2 regions of the Bradyrhizobium sp. CCBAU 45384 genome follow, and region 1 is predicted to be linked to the other one. Evidence: predicted binding sites of a transcription regulator. Region 1 holds the regulator's gene; the other holds the start of a gene.
The links. The regulator PhoB, encoded in region 1, activates phosphate uptake and scavenging genes when phosphate is short. The targets are predictions, from matches to a motif close to TGTCATNNANCTGTCAT.
Positions count from the first base shown of each region.

Region 2: the regulator PhoB is predicted to act here: its motif matches at 1,964-1,980, upstream of XH80_RS33780 (putative 2-aminoethylphosphonate ABC transporter substrate-binding protein).

Region 1 covers NZ_LBIZ01000099.1:75,056-78,489, reverse strand. Annotated here, with positions in the region: gene XH80_RS11390 (aspartate aminotransferase family protein) at 1-585, opposite strand, end outside; gene XH80_RS11385 (GcrA family cell cycle regulator) at 1,053-1,565, shown strand; gene phoB (phosphate regulon transcriptional regulator PhoB) at 1,655-2,368, opposite strand; gene phoU (phosphate signaling complex protein PhoU) at 2,391-3,107, opposite strand; gene pstB (phosphate ABC transporter ATP-binding protein PstB) at 3,119-3,434, opposite strand, start outside.
Region 2 covers NZ_LBIZ01000117.1:499,626-503,059, reverse strand. Annotated here, with positions in the region: gene XH80_RS33785 (putative 2-aminoethylphosphonate ABC transporter ATP-binding protein) at 1-805, opposite strand, end outside; gene XH80_RS33780 (putative 2-aminoethylphosphonate ABC transporter substrate-binding protein) at 865-1,845, opposite strand; gene XH80_RS33775 (hypothetical protein) at 2,363-2,590, opposite strand; partial or broken gene XH80_RS33770 (winged helix-turn-helix transcriptional regulator) at 2,667-2,762, opposite strand; gene XH80_RS33765 (alpha/beta fold hydrolase) at 2,897-3,434, shown strand, end outside.

The DNA of each region.
Region 1 (3,434 bases):
CGGACGCACACCGCCCTCGCCCTGGATCGGCTCGATCAGGATGCCGGCGGTATGCGGGCCGATCGCCTTCTTCACGGCCTCGATGTCGCCATGCGGGATCTGGTCGAAGCCGTCCATCGGCGGACCGAAGCCTTCGAGATATTTTGCCGATCCCGTCGCGGCCAGCGTCGCGAGCGTGCGGCCGTGGAAGGCGCCCTCGAAGGTGATGATGCGATAGCGCTCCGGATGGCCCTTGGAGAAGTGATGATGGCGGACCAGCTTGATCACGCCCTCCAGCGCCTCGGCGCCGGAATTACAGAAGAACACGAAGTCGGCAAAGCTCTCATTGCAAAGACGCGCAGCGAGCTTCTCGCCGTCAGGGCTCTGGAACAGGTTCGACATGTGCCAGAGTTTCGTGGCCTGCTCCTGCAGCGCCTTGACCAGCGCCGGATGGGCATGGCCGAGTGCGTTGACCGCGACGCCCGAGGTGAAATCGAGATAGCGATCGCCATTGGTTGCGATCAACCAGACGCCTTCACCGCGCTCAAAACCGATATCGGCCCTGGCGAATACGGGGAGCAAATGCGGCGCTGCGCTGTTGGTCATGACGATCTCTTTGGTGGTCACTTCGGATGTTTCGGACGGCCTGAACACGCATGGCGCAGCGCGTCATTTGGCCCGGAAAACGAAACGTGCCGCCTTTTAAGGGCGGCACGTGCGACTATCTTATGCTTGGCAATACGGGTGTCAATGCCGCCCGGAAAGCCTCGCGAAACGCTGAATCCGTAGTCTTGCGGTGGCGATTTTGCGGGATTTTCGCCACGGAACATGTGGAAGCGAGTCGGCGGACTCTTGCGCGTGAGTCACGGCATATTGTAGCGTTTGGCTTGTCAGATACGACATCTCGTGCAGCGGTTCTGATCCCAAAAGTCCTCATGTACCGGCGTAAACGTTCGGGCGCATCTGGCGCGCCCGGCGAGCCTTAAGGGATTCTGGCGGCACGGGTTTTTCGAAGCTTAGGCATTCGTCGTGAGGCCCCACAGATGGCTGGCGCCGGCGAAGGAAAGGATGCAATGACGGTTTTGACCTGGTCAGATGATCGCGTCGAGCAGCTGAAAAAGCTCTGGGAGGCCGGACTTTCGGCCAGCCAGATCGCCGCTGAGCTTGGAAACGTGACCCGCAACGCCGTAATCGGCAAGGTGCACAGGCTCGGCCTGTCCGGCCGCGCCAAGAGCCCCTCATCAGCAGCTCCGCGGCCGCGCAAGGCGCGTCCCGCACAGCACATGATGCGGGTAAGCCGCCCCATCGCGCGCGGCAACACCGCGCTGGCGCAGGCTTTCGAGGTCGAGGTCGAGGCTGAACCTGTTACCTACGACAACGTTGTGCCGATGAGCCAGCGGCTCTCGTTGCTCGAATTGAACGAGGCCACCTGCCACTGGCCGGTCGGCGATCCCTCAAGCCCGGATTTCTTCTTCTGCGGCGGCAAGGCGCTCTCCGGCCTGCCCTACTGCGCCCAGCACTCGCGCGTGGCGTATCAGCCGGCGGCGGATCGCCGGCGGGCGCCGGCGAAGCCGGGCACGCGCTGAGTACTTGGTTCAGACGACATCGTCGCGGTACAGGCCGGGACGAAAAAAGCGCGCCACCTGGCGCGCTTTTTTGTTTGCTGGCGGGCAGCTTAGCTTGAGGTCTGCTCAGCCTTCGCGAAGCGATCGTCGAGCGCGTAGCCTGCGCCGCGGACGGTGCGGATCGGGTCCTGCTCGCGGCCGAGATTGAGCAGCTTGCGCAGGCGGCCGATATGCACATCGACGGTGCGTTCGTCGATATAGATGTCGCGGCCCCAGACGCTGTCGAGTAGCTGCTCGCGCGAGAACACCCGGCCGGGATGCTCCAGGAAGAACTCCAGCAGGCGATATTCGGTCGGTCCGAGATCGATCGGCCGGCCCGAGCGCGCCACGCGGCGCTTCTCGCGATCGAGCTCGATGTCGCCGAAGGCGAGCACGGTCGCGAGCCGCTCGGGGCTGGCGCGCCGCAGCAGGCCCTTCACCCGCGCGAGCAGCTCGGGCACCGAGAACGGCTTGACGATGTAATCGTCGGCGCCTGTGGCAAGGCCCCTGACACGCTCGCTCTCCTCGCCGCGCGCGGTGAGCATGATGATCGGCAGCTGCTTGGTGTCGGATCGCGTCCGCAACCGGCGGCACAGCTCGATCCCGGACAGGCCCGGCAACATCCAGTCGAGCACGATCAGATCGGGGATGTGCTCCTTGAGGCGGGTGTCGGCGTCGTCGCCGCGCATCACCGTCTCCACGTCATAGCCGTCGCCTTCGAGGTTGTAGCGGAGAAGCTCGGTCAGAGCTTCCTCGTCCTCAACCACCATAATGCGTGCGCCCATGGGCTCGTCGCTCCTTGCGTAATCAGGTGTTCGGGACCGTCGTGGCGAACGTCGTCATGTCGCCCTTCGGCCGCTTGTCGGTGATGGCCTGGCCTTCGATCATGTAGAACACGGTCTCGGCGATGTTGGTGGCGTGGTCGCCGATCCGCTCGATGTTCTTGGCGCAGAACATCAGATGGATGCAGAACGAGATGTTGCGCGGATCCTCCATCATGTAGGTGAGGAGCTCGCGGAACAGCGAGGTGCAGATGGCATCGACTTCCTCGTCGCCCTTCCACACCGCCATCGCTGCCGGCAGATCGTGCGCGGCATAGGCGTCCAGCACCGACTTGACCTGCTGCTGCACGAGGTCGGTCATGTGCTCGAGGCCGCGGAACAGTTTGAGCGGATGGAAATCCGTCTCCAGCGCCGCGACGCGCTTGCCCATGTTCTTGGCGAGGTCGCCGATGCGCTCGAGGTCGGTCGCAACCCGCATGGCGCCGACGATTTCGCGCAAGTCCACCGCCATCGGCTGGCGGCGCGCGATGGTCAGCACGGCGCGCTCCTCGATCTTCTTCTGCAGCGCGTCGAGCTCGGCATCGATGGTGACGACGCGCTGGCCCAGCTCGACGTCGCGGCGGATCAGCGCATCGACGGAATCGACGATCATGCGCTCGGCGATGCCGCCCATCTCGGCGACCAGGCGGGTGAGCTCCTGAAGGTCGGTGTCGAAGGCTTTTGCGGTATGTTCGGAAGCCATGTCCTGTCTCCTCAGCCGAACCGGCCGGTGATGTAATCCTGCGTGCGCCGGTCCGACGGCGACGTGAAGATCTTGCTGGTGTCGTCGAACTCGATCAGCTCGCCGAGATACATGAAGGCGGTCTTGTCGGAGACGCGGGCCGCCTGCTGCATGTTGTGGGTGACGATCGCGATGGTGTAGTTCTCGGACAGTTCCTGGATCAGCTCCTCGACCTTGGCGGTCGAGATCGGATCGAGCGCCGAGCAGGGTTCGTCGAACAGGATCACTTCAGGCCGCACCGCGACGGTGCGGGCGATGCAGAGGCGCTGCTGCTGGCCGCCCGAGAGC
Region 2 (3,434 bases), on a different contig from region 1:
CTTCCAGAAAGTTCATCTTGCCGACGAAGTCGGCGACGAAAGCCGTCGCGGGGCGGCCGTAGATCTCGTCGGGCGTGCCGACCTGCTCGATCCTGCCATGGCTCATCACCACGATCCGGTCGGACATGGTGAGCGCCTCCTCCTGATCGTGGGTCACCATGATCGTCGTCAGCTTGAGGCGCTGCTGCAGGTCGCGGATCTCGCCGCGCAGGCGCGCCCGGACGCGGGCGTCGAGGGCGGACAGCGGTTCGTCCAGCAGCAGCAGGCCGGGCGATAGCGCCAGCGCGCGGGCGAGTGCGACGCGCTGCTGCTGTCCGCCCGAGAGCTGCGCCGGATATTTGCCGGCCTGCTCGGGCAGGCCGACGAGTTCGAGAAGCTCCTTGACCCGTTTGTCGATCGCGATGCGCGGCGTGCCTGCCGAGACAAGGCCGTAGGCGACGTTGTCCTTGATCGTGAGGTTCGGGAACAGCGCGTAGGACTGGAACACGATGCCGAAATCGCGCTTGGCCACCGGCAGCGTCGAGATGTCGAGCCCGCCCTGATAGATCGACCCGGTGGTCTGCACGTCGAGGCCGGAGATGGCGCGGAGCAGCGTGGTCTTGCCGCAGCCGGACGGCCCGAGGAATGAGACGAACTCGCCCGGCATGATGTCGAGATCGACAGTGTCGAGCGCGGTGAACGCGCCGAACTTCTTCGAGAGGTTGCGGATGCGGAGATAGGGCACCGTCGTTGGCGTGCTGTCCATTCTACTGTCCCGCATTGACCGGCGGCGCGCGTGCACCGCCGGGTTCGTTGCTCCGAGCATCCCGGGCGGGATGCTCGGTTCAGTTCGCTCAGTTCGGGGTCTTCAGTTCTTGTTCTTCTTCAATTCTTGGGCTCGGACTTGCCGTCGTAGCGCTTGCTCCACTCCGCCAGGATCTTGTCGCGGTTCTCCGCGGCCCAGGCGAAGTCGTTCTTGATCAGCATCTTGTCGATGTCACCCTGGATGAACTCCATGGAGCTTGCGATGCCCGGCAACGCGACGATGGCGAAGTTCTCGGCGTAGAGCCTGTTGGCCTCCGGCGTCGCCGCCCAGTCGACCAGCTTCTTCGCCGCCTCCACCTCCTTGGTCGTCTTCATGATGCCGATCGCCTCCATGTCCCAGCCGAGGCCTTCCTTGGGCAGGACGATGCTGATCGGCGCGCCGCCCTTCTTGGTCTTGTTGGCGCGATATTCGAATGAGAGGCCGATCGTGTACTCGCCGGCGGCGGCCTGTCGGCACGGCTTGGAGCCGGAATGGGTGTAGGCCGCGATGTTCTTGTGCAGCTCGTCCATGTACTTCCAGCCGCCGTCCCAGCCGAACATCTGAAGCCAGGCGGAGACCATCAGAAACCCGGTCCCCGACGAGGCCGGGTTCGGCATGGCGATCTGTCCCTGGTAGACCGGCTTGGTCAGATCGGCCCAGGACGCAGGCTCCGGCAGGTTCTTCTTGCCCGACTCCACGGTGTTGACGCAGAAGGCGGATGCCCAGACATCCATGCCCACCCATTCCGGCGTGGCGGCTGGATCGCGCATCTTGGCGTCGACCTTGTCGAGACCGACAGGCGCGTAAGGCATCAGCATGCCTTCCTTCTGCAGCAGCATCAGCGAGGTTGCAGCAAGACCCATGACCACGTCGGCCTTGGGGTTTGCTTTCTCTGCAAGGAGTTTTGCGGTGATGATGCCGGTGGAGTCGCGAACCCAGAGGATGTTGATGCCGGGATTGGCCTTCTCGAAGGCGGCCTTGTAGGGCTTGATCTGGTCGGCCTCCAAGGCCGTGTAAACGGTGAGGTCTGCCGCGCGAGCTGTCGTGGCGAGGCAGAACATGGCGGCGATCGACGCAACAGCGCATCGCAGACCGGTTGTCGTGCACAGGTTCATGTCGGGCTCCATCGATGTTGGCCAGGGGCCGGCGCCGTCAGGGCAGGGAACCCGGTATTGTTAGATGACATTCCCGTGACGTGCATGTCGGATTTTGTGCACGGCGCGCCTCGATTGCTGTGTCTCTGCACATCTTGAGTGCAGTATCGCTCAAGTGCACTGCAACTTCGGCACCGGGGAAGCGGTCACCGGGCACCGCCGAGGCCGGCTGCCCCGCGCGACTGCCGGGGTTTTCTGATCGGCGCGGAGCTGGTGGACAGTCCGTCGGACTGATCGCCCGTACCCGGTCGACGAGCCTGTGCTTGACCGGCTTGATATGAACGTAATCAACATGCCGGGCGAAATCGGCTTCGTCGCGAATGCTCCCAATATCTGCGTTGCCAGATGCCCCGTTCGCTCTTGGCCGAGCGGCTTTGGGATATCCTTTCGTTTCGTGGCAGCCGGCGCGAAAAGGCGGACTTGATCAGCTGCCAGCGCATTGCAAAATCGGCGTCAGCTTCCAAACGGTGTGGAGGTGATCAGGCAACCCCACGATGGCGTCGATCGTGAATGGGTGACGTCGGCGTGTCTCGCGAAACGCCATGCGCAGCAGCTCGACATGATACGTCAGCAACGATGGCTTCGGCTCCGCCAGATTGACGGTGAAGAAGAAGCATCCACCCTGAACGAAGTTGCGACGGTACGCGGTCATGACGCGACGTTACCACGAAGCACGTGCGATGGGTTTCGCAAGAGCTGAACTCGTCCTACGGGCTGCACATCGGCACATCGCGAACGATCAGCAGCGACCACCAATCGCCAATTGCATCCGGCGGTCGTGCGACGCCGCACATGGATGTCTTGTGACGGACTCTCCTGGCCATTCTGAAGCACCTGCCCTTCGAATTGCCCCAGCGCGGATCGTGCGGTTGCTGCCTCAGATGATATTGGTTGCAAGTTGAAACCGCAAGATATAGGGATATGTGGTTTCAATATAAAACCACTCCAGGTCACGATGATGATTGAAGCCGACGCCACATTCGCCAGCACCTTTCCGTTCGCACCGCATTTCACGAACGCTCCGGGGTTTCAGATGCATTACGTTGACGAAGGGCCGCGCGAAGGTGAAGTTGTGCTGTGCCTGCATGGCGAGCCGACTTGGGGCTATCTGTTTCGCCATCTCATTTCGGCATTGAGCCCAACGCATCGGGTGGTCGTGCCCGATCATATGGGTTTTGGTAAGAGTGAGACCCCGCCGGAGCGCAGCTACTGGCTTCAGGACCACATCGATAATTTGGAGGCGTTGGTCCTTGCACTCGATCTCACCGGTATAACCCTGGTCATGCATGATTTTGGCGGTCCTGTCGGAATGGGGTTCGCCGCCAGGCATCCTCTTCGCATCAGCAGGATCATCTCCGCCAATGGGCCAACGCCGTTCGGTCAGGCCGATCTCTTCGAACGCGTAATGGCGAATGCTGCCGTCTCGCCTTGGTTTCAGTGGATTGCGAAAGCGGAGTCCGAGGGGCGGCTCGAATCCGTGCTCGGCCAACTAGGAT